Regions from separate parts of the Ochrobactrum sp. EDr1-4 genome, predicted to be linked through region 2. Evidence: predicted binding sites of a transcription regulator. Region 2 holds the regulator's gene; each other region holds the start of a gene.
The links. The regulator PhoB, encoded in region 2, activates phosphate uptake and scavenging genes when phosphate is short. The targets are predictions, from matches to a motif close to TGTCATNNANCTGTCAT.

Region 1: the regulator PhoB is predicted to act here: its motif matches at 4,410-4,426, upstream of phnD (phosphate/phosphite/phosphonate ABC transporter substrate-binding protein).
Region 3: the regulator PhoB is predicted to act here: its motif matches at 4,570-4,586, upstream of ACOZHT_RS18190 (inorganic diphosphatase).

Annotation. Positions count from the first base shown of each region.
Region 1 is NZ_JBLZOF010000009.1:106,597-114,167, forward strand. It holds gene ACOZHT_RS20665 (ABC transporter substrate-binding protein) at 1-308, opposite strand, end outside; gene ACOZHT_RS20670 (ABC transporter ATP-binding protein) at 353-1,438, opposite strand; gene ACOZHT_RS20675 (ABC transporter permease) at 1,438-3,234, opposite strand; gene phnD (phosphate/phosphite/phosphonate ABC transporter substrate-binding protein) at 3,365-4,333, opposite strand; gene ACOZHT_RS20685 (response regulator transcription factor) at 4,461-5,138, shown strand; gene ACOZHT_RS20690 (sensor histidine kinase N-terminal domain-containing protein) at 5,138-5,536, shown strand; gene ACOZHT_RS20695 (sensor histidine kinase) at 5,593-6,540, shown strand; gene ACOZHT_RS20700 (substrate-binding domain-containing protein) at 6,537-7,556, shown strand.
Region 2 is NZ_JBLZOF010000001.1:1,040,394-1,047,964, reverse strand. It holds gene pstC (phosphate ABC transporter permease subunit PstC) at 1-1,265, shown strand, start outside; gene pstA (phosphate ABC transporter permease PstA) at 1,265-2,581, shown strand; gene pstB (phosphate ABC transporter ATP-binding protein PstB) at 2,644-3,417, shown strand; gene phoU (phosphate signaling complex protein PhoU) at 3,487-4,209, shown strand; gene phoB (phosphate regulon transcriptional regulator PhoB) at 4,330-5,016, shown strand; gene ACOZHT_RS05135 (cell wall hydrolase) at 5,651-6,601, shown strand; gene ACOZHT_RS05130 (hypothetical protein) at 6,651-6,917, opposite strand; gene ACOZHT_RS05125 (aminopeptidase) at 7,050-7,571, shown strand, end outside.
Region 3 is NZ_JBLZOF010000006.1:169,468-177,038, reverse strand. It holds gene ACOZHT_RS18220 (linear amide C-N hydrolase) at 1-652, opposite strand, end outside; gene ACOZHT_RS18215 (hypothetical protein) at 743-949, opposite strand; tRNA gene ACOZHT_RS18210 (tRNA-Glu) at 1,600-1,674, opposite strand; gene ACOZHT_RS18205 (hypothetical protein) at 1,748-2,227, opposite strand; gene ACOZHT_RS18200 (RluA family pseudouridine synthase) at 2,231-3,289, shown strand; gene rpoH (RNA polymerase sigma factor RpoH) at 3,571-4,482, shown strand; gene ACOZHT_RS18190 (inorganic diphosphatase) at 4,640-5,242, shown strand; gene ACOZHT_RS18185 (hypothetical protein) at 5,490-6,107, shown strand; gene ACOZHT_RS18180 (transcriptional regulator) at 6,210-7,571, opposite strand, start outside.

The DNA.
Region 1 (7,571 bases), on a different contig from region 2:
TCCGTGCGAACATTGTTCGCAGTAGCTTCACGCAGAATGACCTGTTCCTGATTTTGGCCGTTCATCTTCACGCCCGTAGCCTTCACACCGTATTTTGCGGTGAAGGCTTCGGCCATTGTCACGATCTTGCCAGTGGCGTCCACAACGGTAATGCCCGGCTCTTTTTTTGCGGCTTCAATAAGAGCTTCGAGCGAGTAATCCGCATCCTTGATGCCGATTTCAGCCACAGGCTCTCCGAAGGCAGCCGTGCTTGCCAGAAGTGCGGCGCTCAATGAAAGAGCCGCACAGGTGCGCAAATATACAGTCATCGTTTCCTCCTAGTTGATATTTTTGAGAATATGTTGCTCAGCGATTAGCCACTGATGCGCATGCCTTCTTTGTCGAACACATGGACGTGGCTGCGTTCGACATGAAACCAGATTTCATCACCGGCCTTACGGACTGGAGCATCTGCAGCGATCGCAAAAAACTGCTCGCCATGAACTGACAGTTCTACAATCCAGCTACCGCCAGTGGGCACGATGTCGATCACTTTGGCCACACACCCCTGCTCGACAGGCGTATCGCTGAGACGCACCGATTCCGGCCGGATACCGACAGAGCCAACACCGTTTGTGGTGAAGTCTTTTACTTTCAGATAATCGCGTGCCCATGTGGCCAGCGCGCCGTTATTATTGTCGTTAAGCTCGGTGATGTTGATTGGCAGATTGCCAATGAACTCCGCCACAAAGCGATTAGCGGGACGCTCATAAATATCGTCAGGCGTGCCAAGCTGCTGCAACTCACCTTCGCTCATCACCGCAATCGTAGTTGCCAATGTCATGGCCTCCCACTGATCATGGGTCACGAAGACAACCGTCGAACCTATTTCCTGATGAATACGCTTGAGTTCCGCACGCATTTCCAAACGCAGTTTCGCATCGAGATTGGAAAGCGGTTCGTCGAGCAGAATAATATCGGGCTTAAGCGCCAACATACGCGCCAGTGCTACACGCTGCTGCTGTCCACCCGACATTTGTGCGGGTAAGCGATCACGGTAGCGCTCGATTCCAAGCTTTTGCAGCACATCATCAATGATCTGGTCACGTTCGACTTTTGCCACCTTGTGCAACTTCAAACCGAACTCGACATTCTGCTCAACTGTCATATGCGGCCAGAGTGCATAGTTCTGAAAAACCAGACCCATGCCACGCTTTTCTGGCGGCACGTAGATACCGTCATCGACCGAGACGATCTTCTTGCCATCAACGAGTATCTGGCCTTCGGTTGGATATTCAAGGCCAGCAATCATGCGCAGCGTGGTGGTCTTGCCGCAACCTGATGGCCCGAGCAGGCAGAGAAATTCCGACTTTGGGATTTCAAGTGAGAGTTTTTCAACGGCAGCACGGGTGGCTTTGCCGTAGCTCTTTCTGACATCGCGAATAGTAATGCTCGACATTATTTGCCTCCCAATCCGTCAGACAATTTGCTGTTGGTGAGTTTTTGAACGATGACCGTGCCGCCGAAGGCGATAACGCAGATCATCAAAACGACTGCATTTGCGGCCTGACTGTAGCTGTAATCAACAAGGCGCAATGCATAGGTGGTGAGAACGTCTGTGCCGGGAACAGCCAGCACGACGACAAGGCTCAGACCTTTGATGCCAGAGATAAATGGCAGCAGAATTCCTGAAACCAGCGAGCCTTTCTGAATGGGGGCGACAATCAAAACGAGCCGACGCCAGAAACCAGCACCCACAACCTGAGCAGCTTCCTCCGGCGCTTTGCCAAGCTGCATCATCGCCGAAATACCTGCACGTGATGCAAAAGGCATCTGATCAGCAAGGATGGCAAGAACCAACAAGATCGGGGTTCCGTAAAGAGCCGGAAGTGGTCCGCGTTGCACGGCAAACATTGTGAGATAGGCGGCAGCAAAGGCAATGCCGGGAACCAGATATGGCAGAAATGTCACCTGACGCAGGAATGTTCCAACAATTGCCACCGGCGTGCGCGCCACAACATAACCGACCAGCAGACCAAGAATACCGGCACCCAATGCAGCCGAGCCGACGATCCAGAGCGTATTCCAGGTCGCTTTCCAAAATTCGCCTGTCAGCAGAATCCCATTGCTCATCGCGGTGGTGTTGAGATTAGTCCCGATCCAGAAATCCAGGGTAAAATTATCCAGCGCGAAAACGCCCGGCACACGCATAACAGTTGTCAGCAGAAGGGCCATCAGCGGAATAAACGCGCTGACAACAAACATGAGTGCAGCAAAGCTGAATGCAGGCACACGGAAACGTCCGAGGTCAGTCTCGCGGTTCATCGAACCCTTGTTGCCAATGGTCACAAAGCGGCGTGCTTCTTTGAGCAGATACATATCGAGAAAGATTGAAATGCTCCCAAGCACGACAATGGTTGCCGCGAGGACTGCGCTCATGCCAGCCTGACTCGTCGAGATTGCACGAAACAGAGACGTCGCGAGAACATCAAAACCAACCGGCACACCAAGAATATAGGCGACACCGAAGTCACCGAGACATTTGGCGAAAATCAGCGTCGAAGCCGACACAAGCGAGGGCAGCATTAGTGGCAAGATTATGCGACGCGCGATTAGCAATTTGCCAGCGCCCATCACACGGGCTGAATCTTCAAGCGTTGAATCAAACTGCCGCAACGCATTGCCGAAAAGTAGGATCACAAACGGCGTATAGTGCATGGCCAGAATGAGCGTAATTGGCAACATGCCATACGCAAGCCAATCAGGTGGCGAGAAGCCCAAGGCTTCCATCCAGCTTGGCTGACCACCTGTGGTGCGGTTTTTAAACAGGGTCAGCCAAGCCAGTGCGAAGGTCCACGAAGGCAGCATGTAAGGAACGATCAATGCTGTCGAGAACCACTTCTTGCCCGGTAAATTTGTGCGGCTCAAAAGCCATGCCAGTGGAATGCCCGTGACAAGCGCAAAGGCAATCGAACCAAGTGCGATAATTGCTGTGTTCCAAAGTGGACGCCAGAACACATCGGTCGAAATCGCCGAGAAGAACGCACGGTTAAGATAATAAAAGGTCAATTCACCAATCTGCTGGCCCGAGCGTGCCCGATCAGCAAATTGGACAATCACTGCATCTGACAAGAGCAGCACGATTGGCGCCGCAATCAGATAGGCAAAGACGATTGCCAGCATAACCCCGATCAGTGTCGTGGGGTCTGCATTATAGACCTTATATTTATAGGATAGTTGCTTGTAAAAACTCATTATTTTATCCACTTTGAGCCGAAGTGATCCTTACTGAAACCCATATGGATTGCAGTTGACTATGAGCTGGCTTGCTGCGGGATCTGGCATCCGAAAATACCGTGCGAATTATCCGCTGATGTGAAGCGAATTATGGAGGCGGCGCGCCAGCCTTCTCGCTTACCTCGCGCACCACGGACCACGCGGCTGCGTAATCTATGGGAATGAAGTGATCGTCACCCTGAAACTCGGCCCTCATTTCAGGCGTGAATGAGAAATTGAAGAAGCAGCGCTTCATCTCCGCCACGAGGGACGGCGCGAGATTATGAGCATAGGCAAATGAGGAAGTTGGAAACAAATCGCTCTGATAGATCAGACGAACACCATCACGCTTCACAAGCCCTCGCTCGATCATGCGTTCAAGCACATCGGAGGCAACAGCCGCCATATCGTAATCACCAGCAACAACACCGAGGATCGATTTATCGTGCCCGCCCGACATGATGGGCACATATTCCTGCCCCGGCGTAAGACCTTCTTTTGGAAAGAGCGCGCGTGGTGCGACATTGCCAGAATTTGAGAATAGTGAAGCATGGGCGATGCGACGCCCTTTAAGATCATCCAGCTTTTCATAGGGTGAGTCCGCGCGCACGACAGCGACCAGCCGATAACCGCGCATCTGATCACCAGTGCCTTTGGCGGCAAAAGGAACGGCACCTGCGCGATTGACCGCGTTAATAGTCGGCCCAGTCGAGAAGCCCGCAAAATGCAGGCGTCCTGAACGCATTGCCTCAACCTCATCGGCACTGGACTGGATCGGATAATAAACGATCTGCCGTCCGAGGCAGGCTTCAAGATGCTGGGTGAACGGTTTGAAGAGCCGCGCATAAACCGCCGGATCTTCTATAGGCGTATAAGCCCAGACAAGCGTTTGTGGGTTGCGCAGTTGCGATGGATCAAGGGGAGCGTCAGCGACAAGGTCGCGGTTCTCGTCGCAATAGCGCTCATCCAGCGCACCATGATAAGCGCAAGCAGCTCCAGCGGCATTCGCGCAAGCGATGCTCAACAGTAGCCCAAACAAAGCTATGCCTAAGCGGCATACCAACTCGCGCCAAAACATTTTCTCTCCCCTGCACTCTTGCTATGATACAAGTGCTGCAGCCTCTTCTATTATTTTGAAGACTATCAATTCTAGCTGTCAGAATCCTGTCATCGCCAAAACGCTAAATCGAAACATTGAAAACAACATGCGCATCCTTCTCGTAGAAGACACTATCGACATTGCGTTCGCTATCGCATCGAAGCTTGAGAAGGAAGGCTATGCAGTCACAACCGCTTATGATGGCGTGCAGGGCGAAGACTTGGCCGTGAATGGTTCTTTCGATGTCGTCGTACTTGATATAAATCTTCCCGGCCGCGATGGGTTTGCAATTTTACGCAGCATGCGCGAGCGGTCCTTGTCCTGTCCTGTGCTGGTCATTACAGCGCGCAACCAGATTGCCGACAAACTCGATGTGCTGGAACTTGGTGCAGACGATTATCTGGTGAAACCTTTTGACCTGCGAGAGCTTGTGGCGCGCATTAGAGCCGTTGCACGGCGCCATATGGGTGTATCGCAGCCACTCCTGCACATCGGCGATTTATCGATCAACCTTACTCAAAGATCGGTGATGCAGGGTGATGAGCCGTTGGATTTCGGGCGACGTGAATTCGACGTTCTTGAAATGCTGGCAACCCGTATCAATGTCGCTGTGCCCAAAGATATGCTTGTTCTCAAGCTTTTTGGTCATGATGACACCGGAACCCCCAATGCGATAGAATTGCTGATTTCCCGCGTCAGAAAAAAGCTGGAGAGCAGCAATTTGGAAATCGTAACGCAGCGTGGCGTTGGCTATTTGCTACGCCCGAAATTACAGCATCCGTGATGGTTCGCACATCTGAACACAAAGAATACTCGATCCAACGCCGCATTCTGGTGGGCAGTGGATTAACGCTGCTTGCAGTGACTATCCTATTGTTTTTTCTTGGGCGCTGGTATGCCCATCGGGCAGCCGACGAGGCGTTTGATCGTGTTTTAGGTGCCGCCGCACTCTCGATAGCTGACACAATAACTTTGCAGGATGGAGCACTCAGCGTCGATCTTCCCCACTCTGCATTTTCAATTCTTGGCACCTCACGGCTTAACCGGATTTTCTATCGTGTTGTCGCCCCTGATGGCAGTCTGTTGACCGGCTCGCCTATTCTGGGGCTGGAAATTCCACATGGCAGCAACAATCATGTTCGCCTGAGCGACAGTATTATCGCGGTGAAAAAGTCCGCGTAGCTGCTGTTGCCCGTTATCACAGCGACGGGAAAGGCGGTGGCTGGGTTGATGTTTTGGTGGGTGAAACCCGTGAGGCGCGACAACAACTTAGGTTACAGCTAAGCCTCAACACAATATTGCCAGCACTTGGAGTTGCTATACTGGCTTTGGTTCTTATCTTGTTGGCGATCCGGTTTGCATTCCGTCCATTGCGTACCGTTGAATCTGATCTTCGCCGGCGATCATCATCCGACCTTAACCCTGTTTCAGGCCCCATTCCTAAGGAAGTCAGCGCACTCGTTGCAGCGCTTAACGATTTCATGGATCGGCTGAATAATGTTCTTGCCGGATTAAAGCTCGTAACGGCGGACGCCGCGCATCAGATGCGCACGCCGCTTACTGCTTTACGTGCATTGACGGAATTGTCGCTCGAAGAAACAGACCCGCGCAGAAAACAGGAAATACTTTCCCGCATTCATGCGAATTCCATCAGTGCAAGCTTGCTCGCAAATCAGCTTTTATCAGAAGCAACAACGCTACACAGCATCCAGTCGCGAAAACTCGAAATTCTTGATCTGCGTCAGGTGACCCAAGACGCCATCAGACGATTGCGTGCTGAGGGAAGCTATCAGGACTTATTACAAACGCTCAGTTTCGATAATGCCAATGAGCCGGTTTATGTGAATGGCGAAACCATCAGCCTGCGCGAAATGATCCGAAACATCATCGAAAACGCGCTCATTCACGCTCCCAGCCCGATTACCATCAATCTCTATCAAAAAGATGGCATCATAACGCTTGGTATTCACGACCGAGGCGCGGGACTTACGCCTGAAATGAAAGATATAGCCTTCGAACGCTTTGTACGCGCAGACCAGAGCAGACCAGGTTCGGGGCTTGGTTTATCGATTGCAAAAATGGTTGCGGAAGCACTCGGCGGGCATATTGAATTGAAAGATAGGCAAGGCGGCGGGACGAGTGTTCTGGTAGCTTTGCTGGCGGCAACCCCGGATCAAAATCCATGAAACATCTGTTCTCTCATTTTTTTTCCGTTCTGATTGTCATGTTATTTTCGTCATATAATGCACAAGCGCAGAACAACTCTCCTCCAAAACCTCAGTTCAGAATTGTTGGCGATATTGCAGCTGAAACGTTAGCACCTATCAAAAAGGGGCTAGCCGAACACTTATCCGGAGTTGATATAACATATCAGCAGATCCGGCCAGGTGAATGGACATCCCGACTTCTCGCTGGTGCAGCTGAGGCAAATGCTGCCGATCTTGTTATCCTTTCAACACCAGATCTTGCAGTCCTGATCGCGAATGAGGGGAGTGCGCAGAAAAGAAGCCGGATTGCCCGTAATGCTGGACTTGCGCCACAGGCACACTGGCGCAGTGAATTATTCAGCTTCGGTTTTGATCCAGCGGTTAGTGTTGTCAGACGTAACGCCATTGATAAAAATTTACCCACAACCCGCATTGAACTTGCGCGACTGCTTGAGCAGGACGCCGTGCGCTTTCAAAAGCGCGTTGGCATTGTTAATATTGGCATCGATAATGTCAGCTATACACTAGCTGCGCAGGACTCTATCCGGTCGCCGTTGTTCTGGCGAATTGTCCGCGCCTTCGGTGCTTCACAAGCACGTATCTTTGATACAAGTGAAGAGCTATTAGGGGCCTTATCGGCTCGCAATATCGATCTTGCCTATAACGTACCTTTGTCTGAAGTCAGCAAATGGAAATATGACGTCGAGGATTTTTCAGTGATCGTACTGCAAGATTACGTCGTCGCTTTACCTTGGACTTCCCTCATCCCAAACAAAAGCAAACACGCAAATATCGCCGAACAAGCGATCACGTTTCTCTTGTCGACTGATGGACAAACCATAGCTCGACAGACGGGGTTGGTAGCAAAAGCCAGCCAATCTGGCGGTAGGCCTCTGCAAGCTGTCGAACTTGGGCCGGAGCTTCTGGTTTATCTCGACGCGTTGAAACGCAGCCGCTTTCTTGATACATGGTTTCAGCTCGTCGTACATGAGTGAATATCGTTACGTTGA
Region 2 (7,571 bases):
ATCTCGATCATACGGCGACAGCGCGTATGCCTGCGGCCGTTGAAGATGGCACTTATTCCGAGCGCAGCTTGCAGCTTGGTATGATCCGCAGTCTGTCAGATGGCTTGCAAAAGCTCACACCTGCAGAGATCGACAGCCTACCGCAGACTTACACGCAAGCGCGTGATGTTCTTGGCTCAAAGGGCGTAGCACTTGCGACTGAAGGTCAGGACTATATGGTCCCGGTTGCAATCTTCCTCGATAAAGCCAGCAAGATTTCGCATACCGTTGGCAGCGCGATTGCGCTGGTTATCGCGATTGCAGGTCTGATTTTCGGACTATCCGGCATTCGCCGCCGCACACGCGCTCGCAACAATGTTGAGCGCATCGTTCTCTGGGGGTTGATCGCTGCGTCCGGCATCGCAATTCTCACAACCATCGGCATCGTGTTCTCTGTTCTGTTCCAGACAGTGAGCTTCTTCCAATCGATTGCTCCGATGGACTTCTTTTTCGGTACCGTTTGGGACCCACGCTTTGCTGCAGCCGGTTCGGGTGGTGAAGTTGGTCAGTTCGGTCTGATCCCGCTTCTGGCCGGTACACTCTACATCGCGTTTGTCGCCATGTTGTTTGCGGTGCCTGTCGGCCTGTTCTCGGCAATCTACATGGCCGAATATGCGTCGCCGCGCGTACGCACCGTCGTTAAGCCGGTGCTTGAACTTCTGGCCGGTATCCCGACCATTGTTTACGGCTTCTTCGCACTGATAACGGTTGGACCGTTCCTGCGTGATCTCTCGATGGCAATCGCTGGTGGTCAGGGCTTCATCATGGCGCAGAGCGTGCTGACTGCCGGTCTCGTCATGGGCGTGATGTTGATCCCGTTTGTGTCGTCGCTATCCGATGACATTATCACGGCGGTTCCTGGATCGCTGCGTGATGGCTCGTTGGGCCTTGGCGCAACGCGTTCGGAAACAATCAAGCGTGTTGTTCTGCCAGCTGCACTTCCGGGCATTGTCGGCGCACTTCTGATGACAGCTTCCCGTGCGATCGGTGAAACCATGATCGTGGTGCTTGCAGCCGGTGTTGCCGCTCGTCTTTCTGCCAATCCGTTTGAAGCGATGACGACGATTACTGTCAAAATCGTCAGTCAGCTGACAGGCGATCTTGAATTTGACTCGCCACAGACACTTGTTGCTTTTGCGCTGGGTCTTACGCTTTTCGTCCTGACGCTGATCATGAACATCTTTGCGCTCTACATCGTTCGCAAGTACCGGGAGCAGTACGAATAATGACCGATTCAACATTGAATGCCGGCACTGCTGTGGCAAAGCCAGAGCGCCGTGATATCGGGATCAAGCGTCGCTACGCTGCTGAACGTCGCTTCCGTCTCTATGGCGTCGTTGCCATTGCGATCGGTGTGTTCTTCCTTTGCGCACTTTTGTTCTCGGTCTTCTCCAAAGGCTATACGGCTTTCGGACAGACAACGATCTATTTGCCAGTCAAACTTGAAGCGAGCGTCATCGATCCGGGCAACAAGCTTGCGACCGATCCAAATGTGCTGATCACTGCCAACTATCCGCTTCTGGTGCGCAATGCTCTGGCTGAAAAGCTCGGTGTTGCAACCACGGATCGCGCAGAAATGCGTGAAGTTGGACGTTTCTTCTCGGATGGTGTGCGTGTTCAGCTTCGCCAGATGGTGATGGATAATCCGTCGCTGATTGGTACGACGCAGACGGTTCCTGTTCTCGCTGCTGCTGATATTGATTCTGCCTATAAGGGCCAGATCGATTTTGCAGTCCCGGAAGCAAACCGCAAGGTTTCCGATCGCCAGTTTGAGTGGATCAAAACACTGACCAATGAAGGCATCATGAGCGAGGCCTTCAACTGGGGCTTGTTCACCAATGGCGCTTCCAGCCGTCCTGAAACTTCGGGTCTCGGTGTTGCACTGGTCGGTTCGTTCTACATGATGATGATCGTGCTGGTTCTCGCACTGCCTATCGGTGTGGCCGCTTCGATCTATCTTGAAGAATATGCCAAGAAGAACCGCCTCACGGATATTATCGAAGTCAACATCAACAATCTTGCTGCTGTTCCGTCGATTGTGTTTGGTCTGCTTGGTCTTGCTGTCTTCATCAACTTCTTCAACCTGCCGCGTTCAGCTTCGCTTGTCGGTGGTTTGGTTCTGACGCTGATGACGCTTCCGACCATCATCATCGCGACACGTTCGGCACTTCGCGCAGTTCCACCGTCGATCCGTGCGGCAGCGCTGGGACTTGGTGCATCGAAAACACAGATGGTTTTCCATCATGTGTTGCCGCTAGCAGCACCGGGCATTCTGACCGGAACGATTATCGGCCTTGCGCAGGCGCTTGGTGAAACTGCACCGCTGCTTCTGATTGGTATGGTGGCCTTCGTTGCCAATATGCCTGCAACCCCGATGGACCCTGCAACGGCTTTGCCAGTGCAGATCTTTATGTGGGCCAATGAAGCCGAACGTGCCTTTGTGGAACGGACATCAGGCGCTATTATCGTCCTGCTCCTGTTCCTAGCCGTCATGAACATCTTAGCAATTATTCTGCGCCGCCGCTTTGAGCGCCGCTGGTAAACGGGAGAGAAATGATGAATCTTATGACAGAACGATCTCTCGAAAAAGCCGTAGGAGACAAAATGAACGCCAACGCTCCATCCATTAAAATGCGTGGCGACAAAGTCTGCGTGTTCTATGGCGAAAAACAGGCTTTGTTTGAAGTCGATCTCGACGTGCCGGAAAAGATGGTGACAGCGCTGATCGGTCCTTCGGGCTGTGGCAAGTCGACCTTCCTGCGTTCGCTGAACCGCATGAACGACACGATTGAAGGCTGCCGCATCGTTGGCAACATCACGCTCGATAATGAAGACATCTACGATCCAAAGATCGACGTTGTTGAACTGCGTGCACGTGTTGGCATGGTGTTCCAGAAGCCAAACCCATTTCCGAAGACGATCTTTGAAAACGTGGCTTATGGCCCGCGCATTCATGGCCTCGCACGTAACAAGACTGATCTTGAAGAAATCGTTGTCACAAGCTTGAAGAAGGCCAGCCTTTTTGAAGAAGTGAAAGATCGTCTTCACGATGCAGGCACCGGTCTTTCCGGTGGTCAGCAGCAGCGCCTGTGCATTGCACGCGCGATTGCCGTCAGTCCTGAAGTGATCCTGATGGATGAGCCTTGTTCGGCACTCGATCCGATTGCAACGGCAAAGGTTGAGGAACTGATCGACGAGTTGCGTCAGAACTACACCATCGTCATCGTGACTCACTCGATGCAGCAGGCTGCTCGTGTGTCGCAGCGCACAGCGATGTTCCACCTTGGTAATCTGGTGGAAGTCGGTGATACCGATGTGATGTTCACGGCACCGACCGAGAAGCGCACGCAGGACTATATCACTGGTCGTTTTGGCTAACCAATATTTCAGCAAAAGCAGGAGCCGATTGCGGTTCCGCTTCCTGCGTTTTTAATCGAGAGGTCTATGATGGCGTCCCAGCATACTGTTAGCGCATACGACGAAGAACTTCAGTTCCTGACCCACAAGATCGCCGAAATGGGCGGTCATGCGGAGCGCATGGTTGAGCAGTCGGTTGCAGCGATTGTGAATGCCGATAACGCACTGGCACAGCGCGTCATCTCCGACGATCTTATCCTCGATGCAAGCGAGCGCGAGATTGACGACAAGGCCGTCATGATTATCGCAAAGCGTCAGCCAATGGCTGTTGATCTGCGTGAAATCATCGGATCAATCCGCATTTCCGCTGATCTGGAACGCGTGGGCGATCTTGGCAAGAACATCGCGAAGCGCGTTGCAGCCGTTTCAGAATCCCGCCAGCCGGGCAAGCTTTATCGTGGTCTCGAAACCCTCGCTGAACTGGCACTGACACAGTTGAAAGACGTGCTCGACGCCTATGCAACGCGTTCGGTGCAGCAGATCAATATCGTTCGCGACCGTGATGACGAAATTGACTCGATGTACACCTCGCTGTTCCGCGAGTTGCTCACCTATATGATGGAAGATCCGCGCAACATTTCAGCCTGCACGCATCTTCTGTTCTGCGCGAAGAATATCGAGCGCATTGGCGATCACGCAACCAACATTGCTGAGACCGTCTATTACATCGTGACCGGCCTGCAGATGCCTGCGGAACGCCCGAAAGAAGACCTGAGCCACGGTATTGTCGTGGACGAGGCGCGTAAATCCTGATGAGATTTGCGCCGTATGATCGCGGCGCAAATTATTCGCATATGTAAGAAAACGCGGCGGCACGCGGCTGAACGGGGGAGTTGCATGTGCCGCCACGCTTAACTCAATAGGAAACACTGCATGTCACAGGCACCTAAGATTGCTGTGGTTGAAGACGAAGAAGCGCTGAGTGTGTTGTTGCGCTATAATCTTGAAGCCGAAGGCTATCACGTCGATACGATCTTGCGTGGCGATGAAGCCGAGATTGCACTGCGTGAAAACGTGCCGGATCTTCTCATTCTCGACTGGATGCTACCGGGTGTGTCGGGCATTGAACTTTGCCGCCGTCTGCGTCAGTGGCCGGAAACCGAACGTCTTCCGGTAATTATGCTGACTGCGCGTGGCGAAGAAAGCGAACGTGTTCGCGGCCTGAGCGTTGGTGCCGACGATTATGTGGTCAAACCGTTCTCGACCCCTGAACTGCTTGCGCGTGTTAAAGCCATGCTGCGCCGTGCCAATCCAAGTGTTCTGTCGCATGTGCTTAAAGTCGGCGAACTTGTGCTCGACCGTCAGCAGCACCGCGTTTATCGCAAAGAAAAAGAAATTCGTCTTGGACCGACAGAGTTCCGCCTGCTTGAATATTTCATGATGTCGCCGGGCCGCGTTTTCTCGCGTAGCCAGTTGCTTGATGGCGTATGGGGACCGGATATCTACGTCGATGATCGCACGGTCGACGTGCATGTCGGACGCCTGCGCAAGGCGATCAATTTGGGGCGCATGCTCGATCCGATCCGCACTGTGCGCGGTGCTGGCTATTCTTTCGGCTAGTCATCAGAGTTCATTTCACGCGTTAAGAATGGCCCGTTGCTCAAAAGGCATCGGGCCATTTTTGTTGCAAATTTCCAAATTCCGATTCGTGTTGTTGATGAAAATCCGTTCCATATCGGCTCGTATCACACGATGTTACAGTTCATTTCAAAGATTTGACTGAAACTGGACATGATGCTCGTGAGAGACGCATGTTCTGATTATTTCAGCGCCAATTTCTATGTCTTAGCAGGATTTTACAGCAGTCATGAATTAAGGCAGCTCTATGGTGCGCGCTGCATTGCAATTGAATCGCGTGTAATCAATACCTTATAAGATTTAAGTGGTTGCGTTAACGATTTGTTAATAATTTAGAACGGCTTAGCTCAGGTTATTGGCCAAAGATTCGACGTGTTGAGTCTCTCGGTTTCAATATGGCTGTGAATTTGAAATATGATTTTTTGCCTTGTTTTTGCCGAAAAATTCTTAATTCTTGCACTCTAAGAAGATTAGCAGAACGTTTGAATTTTAATTTTCGTTCGATTTGGCTTGAACGCCAGCCTGATTTTGCAGCGCCTTGGTGGCGCTTTAAAAGCGGAAGCAGACTGGATCAGTTAAGGGTCGTAATGATGCGCCTAATTAAGAGATTGAGCCGTTGACGCGCGCTCGTAAATGGAAACTGCCGGTTATTCTCGGTTTGCTCGTGGCACCTTTTCTGGTGACGGGCTGCACGACAACTGGTGGTACGAGCAAGACCAAGACCGAAAAGACAGCGGCTGTAAGCCACGTTAAGTCGGTCAATGGCGTGAAGACTTTCACTTACACCGCGAGAGATCGCGAATGCCTCCAGCGCGCGATGTTTTTTGAATCAAACCGTTCAAGCCCTGATGGTTTGATGGCTGTCGGTACTGTGGTGATGAACCGCCTCGCATCGGGCAGCTACCCCGATACAATTTGTGGTGTGGTTGGGCAGAAAAACCAGTTTGCACCGGGCGTTTTGACCCGCAAGATGAATTCCAACGCTTTGCCAGATGTTCAAGCAGCTGCTGATGCAGTTCTTAAAGGCAAGCGTCATCCATCTTTGAAGAACTCGATGTTCTTCCATACTGCAGGGCTCAAATTCCCTTACAACAATATGCATTATGTGCTGGTTGCAGGTGGAAACTCCTTCTACGAAAAGCGTGGTCGTGACGGCGAATTGCAGAACCCGGTTCCGCAAACGCCTTACAACCTTGCTTATGCGTCATCGCCACAATCGCCTTCCATGCCTGAAGGGCCGTTTTATAACGTGACCACGCAGCAGGATGGAACTGTTCCTGAAGTTCAGCCGACTGTTCAGGTTGCGCTTGCTGACGCTTCAAAGACGGCAGAGACGCAGCAGAACGGTGGTGTTGGTCCACAAGCGCGTGGTGATCGTTTGGCGACCTTGCCTGTTACGCCTGCTGAAAAGCCGGTTCTGACGCAGGTTGCAAGCTATCAGCCGACTTTCGATGAAACCGCACCAACGGAGCAGAACGCATCTCTGGCATATACCGCCGATAAGAAGCATGTTGATGCAATTGGTGCGATGCTTCTCGCGCAGGATCGTCCGCAATCACCGCTCTGAAGTTGAGCTGATCACAGAATTAAAAAAGCGCCCCAAAGGGCGCTTTTTTTTATTTTACTGGCACCGCCACCGGAACGGGCTGATAAATCACCATCGGCCTGTCGTAGAAATCAGCTCTATTTTGCCATTCGCGTCGATCCGCGCGGCGGTCGAGATCAAGCCGCATCAGACAATTCGCAAAAGCATCCGATTTCTGTTTGAAACCATAGCCGCGGCAGGTCTGTTCATCTGCCGCGCGGCGCTGTTCAGGTGTCATAGTTTGACAGCCTGCAAGCAGCCCTGCAACACCGAGGATTATAAGCACGCTTTTCTTCATAGCCGTTGCTCTCATTGAATAAAAAAATTCGACCGCATGATCAATATAGTGCAATAGCAGTAAAAAGAGTGGTGAAATTATGCCTTCTGATACACTGCCGCTGATTCTATCAAACACAAGGTTCGCAGCCCTATGGCACATGACATTAACGCTCCCGTCATCGACCCGGTAAAACTCGAACGTCTGGCCGAAGTCGCCGTACGAGTCGGGCTGCAATTGCGCGAAGGGCAAGATCTTGTCATCACAGCCCCGGTTGTTGCGCTGCCGCTGGTGCGCTTGATTGCAAAACACGCCTATAAGGCGGGTGCAGGCATTGTAACGCCCTTCTTCTCCGATGATGCGATTGCGCTGGCACGTTATGAAAATGCATCGGACGAGAGTTTTGATCGTGCAGCCGACTGGCTTTATGAAGGCATGGCAAAGGCCTATGCCAACGGTGCAGCGCGTCTCGCGATAGCAGCTGATAATCCGCTGCTCTTGTCTTCGCAGGATGCATCTAAGGTTTCGCGCGCCAACCGTGCCAATTCCAAGGCCTATCAGCCAGCGCTTGAAAAGATCGCAGGCTTCGACATCAACTGGAACATCATTTCCTATCCGAACCCGGAATGGGCGAAGCTGATGTTCCCGGATGATGCGCAAGACGTTGCAACCCGC
Region 3 (7,571 bases), on a different contig from region 2:
AATTGAGAGCGCTCCAGTATTTCTGATTGGCAAGCTGGAAATCAAATGGCGGATCATTTGTGACCACCTGATATGAGCGATCATGATGGATTTTAAGCTTTCCATCGATCCACTCTAATACAGCGCTGTCACCTGAAGCATCCGAGAGGGTCAGATGCAGGGGCGCGAGACTGCCCGGACGACCGGGAACTTCCCCGCTCACCACATCAAACGGCTGATTGCGGGTATATTCTACGGCCTCGGCAACAGTCGCGAACTGATCCAGATAGAATTGCGCCCATATTGCCAGAGACATACGCGGTGTCGCATCATCATCTTTTGGGAATTGCGTTGCGTTCAACCATAGCAAGCTTGCATTGAGGCCAGCCTCATTCATGCCGTCAACGGTGGAAATATCATAGCCCGACACTGCGAGGCTTCCATATTTCGAAGTCCACTCCTTTGAGCGTGAGCCGGCTTCGCCACTGCGCTTCATGCCACGCGGAAAGACCCAAAAATTGCTGACCATCGGATCCCTGAAATCCATATTTCGGCCAGTAAGCACGCGCCCCTGCTCTCCATGATAAACAATTCGGGTGCAGGCCTGAACTTCAGCCGTCATTAACGCAGTTGCTGCGGTCAACGCGGCAAGTACACGTGTGAAGCGGGACATCTTGGACACCTATTCATCAATTGATAGGATATTTCTATCGGTGAAATTGGGATAGCAACACAACACGAAAACTATGTCTTCATCATCACTCTATTTGCGAGCCCAATCAGGATCAATGCCATTTGTGCCCATGATCCCATAATAGCCACCTGTGTTGATAAACCACACAGTAAAGGCGGCGCCTAACAACAGGAAGATACTTATCGCGATCAGAAGACGCTTCTTTCGCGCCGTGCGCCTCAACACGAGATAAACGCCAGCACTGAATACGGCTGATCCGATATAGGCCGCGATCATTCCACCCTCCCCCGACATATACAAAACGCTTGAACCTTTTAGATAGCACCTGAAAGGTTCCGCGGTGAACAACAAGTAAAATCGTCGGAATTCATCCCTTTTATTTGGTCATCAAAAGTTGGAATTGATTTAAGAGGCTTACAATATACGGTTTAGCAATGACTTCACGAATGAGAGGATGCTATAATGCGTAAATTTATTATGTTTGCAGCAATATTGAGTTCTTTATGTATTTCGTATGTTGGCTTCGCAGAAGCGAAGGATTCAATAAAAAACAAGAATGCAAATTCTATGGCCTGCATGGAACGAGGAGGAAACCCACTTGAGTGCTCTACCCGTTGCGCAACACTAGGTATATATTTCACTGCGTGTTTTTAAGAATATGATGAAGTTTTTATAACGAAAACGATATGAAAAAAACCGTATTACTATTTATCATTTTCAGTCTGATCGTATTGGGCAACATCAGCAACGCCGGAGCCAAAGCCTACTTGCCGCTTGATGAAAGCTGCCAATATTACTATTTGGACGGGCAGCGAATTAAATGTTGTCAAGATTCTACAGGTAGTTGGTATTGCAATAAGGGAATATGATGTTCGACAAAGAGGCTTCCCTTGTTGTCGAACATCACCATCAATCATGGAAATTGTTGGTACGCCCAAGGGGAATCGAACCCCTGTTTGCGCCGTGAGAGGGCGCCGTCCTAACCGCTAGACGATGGGCGCAAGCAGTGCTTGCTAATATAAGACGAGCCGCACGCAAAGAAAAGGGCGGCAAATCTGCCGCCCGCATCCAAAACTATTCAACATTACCGAGCTTGATACGCCCGAGAATGCGCGATTCACGGTAATCATAAATGATAAGTTCCGTGCCGCCATCTGGCAAAAGCGTTTCCAGCGAAAGCTGATCACCAGACAGGCTCTGCGATAGAAGACGCGTACCCGGCGTCAAATCGATCTGCGATTCGATCAGCTTCGGCGGCTCCACCTTGATAGGTGCAGAAACCTGTCCCGGAATGTCTGAACGCGCAACTTCTGTCTCGGAAGCATCCGGTGCGCGATTGATCTTGTAGACAACGGCGACAAGCACAGCCATAAGACCAATCAACATAACACCGATGGAAACTGCAAGCAGCCGCACCATCTTACGACGGACTTTCTCCATCGCTGGATCAAGCGGGGGTTCCGGTTGTTGTTGGTCCGGGTAATAGCCCTGCTGATAGTCCTGATATCCAGAATCCTGTTGATTCTGATATTTCGGATAGTGTGGATCCTGCATTAAATGACTCCGGTTCATGCACCCGCGTGGGCGCGTGATAACGAAGGGAAGAGACAATTGAAAGAACTAATTGCCGACCTAGACGCTGCGGGCAAAAGATTAGACCAGTGGCTGGCCGCAGCATTGGGGCCGGAACTCTCCCGCAGTCGCGTCCAGTCCCTGATTGCTGATGGTCATGTGACCATCGATGATGTTCCTGCCAGTGGCGCAAAGCAAAAGCTGCGCGAAGGCATGAAGATTACCATCGTGCTGCCAGAGCCTGAACCTGCCGACCCGCAAGGCGAGAACATCCCGCTGGATATTCTCTATGAAGATGATGATCTCATCGTCATCAACAAGCCCGCAGGCCTGGTTGTCCATCCGGGCAACGGCAACTGGACGGGAACGCTTGTAAATGCTCTCATCTATCATTGTGGCGATAGCTTGTCGGGCATTGGCGGCGTGCGTCGTCCGGGCATTGTCCATCGTCTCGACAAAGACACCAGCGGCGTCATGGTTGTGGCCAAAAACGACCACTCACATCGCCACTTAAGCGACCAGTTTGCCGATCATGGACGCACCGGCGATCTCGAACGCGCTTACAAAGCGCTCGTCTGGGGCATGACCGAACGTCCGCAGGGCTATATCGACGCCCATCTTGGCCGCTCACATCGCGACCGCACCAAGCAAGCGGTCGTTAAAGAAGACCGCGAAGACGCACGCCACGCCATTACGCATTATTCAACACTCGAAAAATTCGCGCCGCAAGAAGATGCAACATCGCTTGCTTCATTGGTGGAATGTCGCCTTGAAACAGGGCGCACACATCAGATTCGCGTTCACATGGCCCATATCGGTCATCCGCTTGTCGGCGACATGGATTATGGTGGTGCTTATAAAACCAAAGCAAACAAGCTGCCCGAGCCATTGAAAAACGCCGTGAATGGTTTCCAGCGTCAGGCGCTACATGCTTGGCTTTTGGCTTTCACGCATCCCACGACCGACGAAATCATGCGTTTTGAGGCTGATCTGCCTGAAGATATGGAGCAATTGCTGGAAAATTTCCGCAAGCACTCTACATAAAGCTATAAGTTCTCACAGTTTCAGATCCCGCGAAGAGGTCTGTAAAGATTATGCTTTGAGCGCGAAAACGCGATCTCGAAACAAGGCTGTAACCTCGATTGATGCAGCCTCTTAAGAATGGCGAGTGTTCACATTCTAGTGACACATTGTTTCATGAGGTTAGAGATCGTGTTTTCGCCAAAATCGTGCCTATATATGTAAGTTCGCGAGGGAAGTGCAGGAGGCAGCCAGCGCGACAGGTTTGCCATACGGGAACCTGAAACTATAAAGGAGGGTGCTCAATGGCCCGTTCTAGTCTTCCAAGTATTACATCCGGTGACGGTGGCCTAACCCGTTACATGGAAGAAATTCGCCGCTTTCCAATGCTTCAGCCGCAGGAAGAATACATGCTGGCGAAGCGTTATCATGAACATACTGATCCGAAGGCTGCGCATAAGTTGGTGACGAGCCATCTTCGTCTTGTGGCGAAGATCGCCATGGGTTATCGCGGTTATGGCTTGCCAATTGGTGAAGTTATCTCCGAAGGCAATGTCGGCCTGATGCAGGCGGTGAAGCGCTTTGAACCAGAACGCGGCTTCCGCCTAGCCACATATGCAATGTGGTGGATCAAGGCTTCGATCCAGGAATATATCCTGCGCTCGTGGAGCCTCGTGAAAATGGGCACGACTGCCAATCAGAAACGCCTGTTCTTTAATCTGCGCAAGATGAAGAGCAAGATCCAGGCACTGGATGATGGTGATCTTAACCCTGATCAGGTCAAGCAGATCGCGACCAAGCTAAAGGTCAGCGAAGACGAAGTGGTTTCCATGAACCGCCGTCTGTCAGGCGATGCCTCGCTGAACGCACCGCTGCGTGCAGCCGAAGGTGAATCCGGTGAATGGCAGGACTGGCTGGTCGATGACAGCAGCAGTCAGGAACAGGTTCTGATTGAACAGGATGAACTGGAAAGCCGCCGCTCACTGCTCGAACAGGCTATGGATTCGCTCAATGAACGCGAGCGCCGTATCTTTGTGGCACGCCGTCTGTCGGAAGACCCAATGACACTGGAAGACCTTTCCGGTGAATTTGGTATCAGCCGCGAACGTGTACGCCAGATTGAGGTCCGTGCCTTTGAAAAGGTTCAGGCTGCGGTCAAGGCAGCAGCTTTCAAACAGCACAAGGCATTGACCCATGTCGAGGAAGCCAACGCATAAATCTATCTATTTTGATACCATTCTACTGCCGCGATTGGGAAACCATTTGCGGCAGTTTCGTTAAGCGTCATCCAACTGATAAAAAACCGTCAAATATCTGTAATGCAATGTCTTTAGGCAACAGGTCGTATTTCACCGAAGCCCTAAAGGTCATGATATGAAAAAGCTCCTGCTTGCCGCAACGCTCGCTCTTACTGCTGCTACTGCTGTATCTGCGTCTGAATATGTCTCTTATCTCGACTATCCGCAGAAAGAGCAGGACGGAAAAGAGTTCTTCACTGCCATTGAAATCCCACAGGGCAGCTTTACCAAATACGAAATCAACGACAAGACCGGCCATATCATCGTTGATCGCTATCAGTCGATGCCGGTTGTTTACCCAGCCAATTACGGCTCGATCACAAGCACGCTCGCAGGCGATGGCGATCCGCTGGATGCACTTGTTTACACACGTGAGCCAATCGTACCGGGCGCGATCATCAAGGTTCGCCCAATCGGCGTTTTGAAGATGATCGATGGTGGCGAGCAGGACGACAAGATCGTCGCTGTGCCAACCTCCAAAATCGACCCAACCTATGACAACATCAAAGAACTTTCCGACCTGCCGAAGATTGAACAGCAGCGTCTGGAAGCCTTCTTCCGCGTTTACAAGCAGCTTCCAGAAGGCCGCAAGACTGTAGAGCTCAACGGCTTTGATACTGCCGAAACCGCGGCTTCTGAAGTGGCAAAGGCGATCAAGGCTTTCTCAGAAAAGAAGTAACCCACTTTAGCTATCGCACAAGGCATTGAAAACACGGGCTCTGCGTAACACATCCTACAAAATGCACGGATAGTTCACCCATAACAGATAAGGGCGTTGGTCTGATTTCGTCAGATCGGCGCCTTTATGGTTTTCGACGAAACACTAAATGATAAAAATCTGTAATTCTTGATTACTAGACACACTATATAGTTGCATGCAAAATTAGCCATTGTTTAATTTAGACATCTGAATCAATGGGGGAAAGATGCGTAAAATTCCAAGTATAATCGTGCTGGTTACTACTGCCCTCTACGGTAGTTCTGCATTCTCAGCAGACATGTCGGAAGCAGGCTTGCGCGAACTGAGATCAGAGCAAAGCTCACACGTAAATTGTGCGGCACTCGTTAAAAAGCCGCGAACCAAATCCAATACGGCCCTGCTAAAGCGTCATGGCTGTAAAGTCCCAACCATTCCAGTCCCGCCATCAAATGGGGGCAATGGAAATAGCGGCAACAACAGTGGAACAGATACCGGCACTGATGCAAGCAATGGCACTGGTGGCAATAACGGCGGCACCGATACTGGCACCGGCGCAAGTAATGGCAACGGTGGCAACAACGGCGGAACTGATACCGGGGGCAGTGATACTGGCGGCAGCAACGGTAATGGCGGCAACAACGGTGGAGACGATTCCGGTGGCAGCAACGGCAGCAATGGGAATGGCGGCAACAATGGCGGCGACGATTCCGGAGGTGGTGATACTGGTGGTAATAACGGTAGCAACGGTAACGGCGGCAACAATGGTGGGGCCGACACCGGCGGCGGGGACACTGGTGGCACCAACGGCAGCAATGGCAATGGCGGCGACAATGGTGGCCAATAACACGGCAGTTTTTAAGCCAATTATCTCATAATTAAAACGATGAACCCCGCTTTCGCGGGGTTCAATTTATCTCATTCCAAATTTTAATAGGTTCTATCGCTATCAACCTGCGCCAAGAACATCGTTAAAGACTTTTTCACCGGGCACGCCTTTTTCAAGGCTGATCAGAGCACGGCGACCATTGCGGTATGAGATCGGAATATCGATCCACTGCAAACGACGCATGAGGGACAAGTTGGTGTCCTGTGCCGTTGTTGCGTCATTGAGCCAGATAATGAAGAAGTTATCTGCAATCTTTGAGGGCACAGCGATCAGCGGATTGCCCGCTGCCTGTTCCGTATCTTTGAACGTGATGCGCTGAACATTATCGACAGCACCGCCAACAAAATCATCCGGTAAAGTAAATACCATTTCGATCAGATGGCTTGCAGGAATGGACTGGTCCGTATTCTTGCGAATGGTCAACTTAAGTTCAGCTTTGGTGTCAGGCATCGTGATCGTGCCACGAATTGCCGGAGCCGCAGGTTCACCCTCGCTCGGGCTTTCCTGGATTTCAGACCAGACAACCGTTCCACGCTCAACCGAGCCAGTTTCTGTTCCACCACGCTCTTCATAAAGAAGTGCCTGCTGGCCAACAGCAACAGCTTGCTGAGCTTGTGGCTGGTTTGGTGTATTGGTCTGTTCCGCGCCCGGCGTTGAAGCCGCCGTCGACTTACCTTCGCCAAGACCTGCCTGACCACCCGCCGGACCTTCGTCCTTTTCGCTGCCATCTTCCATCAGACGCTGCGTCATTTTCTGTTCTTCAGATGGCGTCGCTGGCTGGCCAGTTTGTGGTTGTTCAGAACCAGCGGTCTGTCCGGCCTCTGGCTGCGTTGTTCCTGCATCACCGCTTGCTGGTGCATCGCTGCGACCCAGGCTTGAAGCCAGTTCCTGCAACTTGTCTTTATTCGCCCAAACGCCGTAACCGGCTCCGCCCAAAGCAAGGACAGCAATAAGGCCAATGATTAGACCCTTGTAAGAACGCTTTTCTTTGAAGCGAACCGGGTCAGTATATTCCCCACGACGGGCGTAAGCTGGCTTGTCTTCCGTGCGATCCTGTTCGCGCTCTGCCGACCATTCATCCTGACGACGCACATGCACGGGTGCTGCGTCTTCGTCAGTATCGACATCATGATCGGAATAGGACCGATTGCCAGCAGCGAAAGGCGCATCATCATAGGATGGTGAAGCAGAGGCTTGCGTTGATTCGGCGAGAAAATCTTCGAGCGGATCATGCAACGGTTCATCAACAACAGGTGCAGCAGCCGGCGGCGCATAAAAGGCTTCGACTTCTTTGATGGCATCTTCAAGTATTTTGCGTTGGCGAACCGCCACAACTTGCGAAGCATTTGCTGTCACAAGCTTCTGTTCAATCGTCGCACGTGCCTTTGCATAGACACGCTCGCGCAGTTCAGGCGATTTATC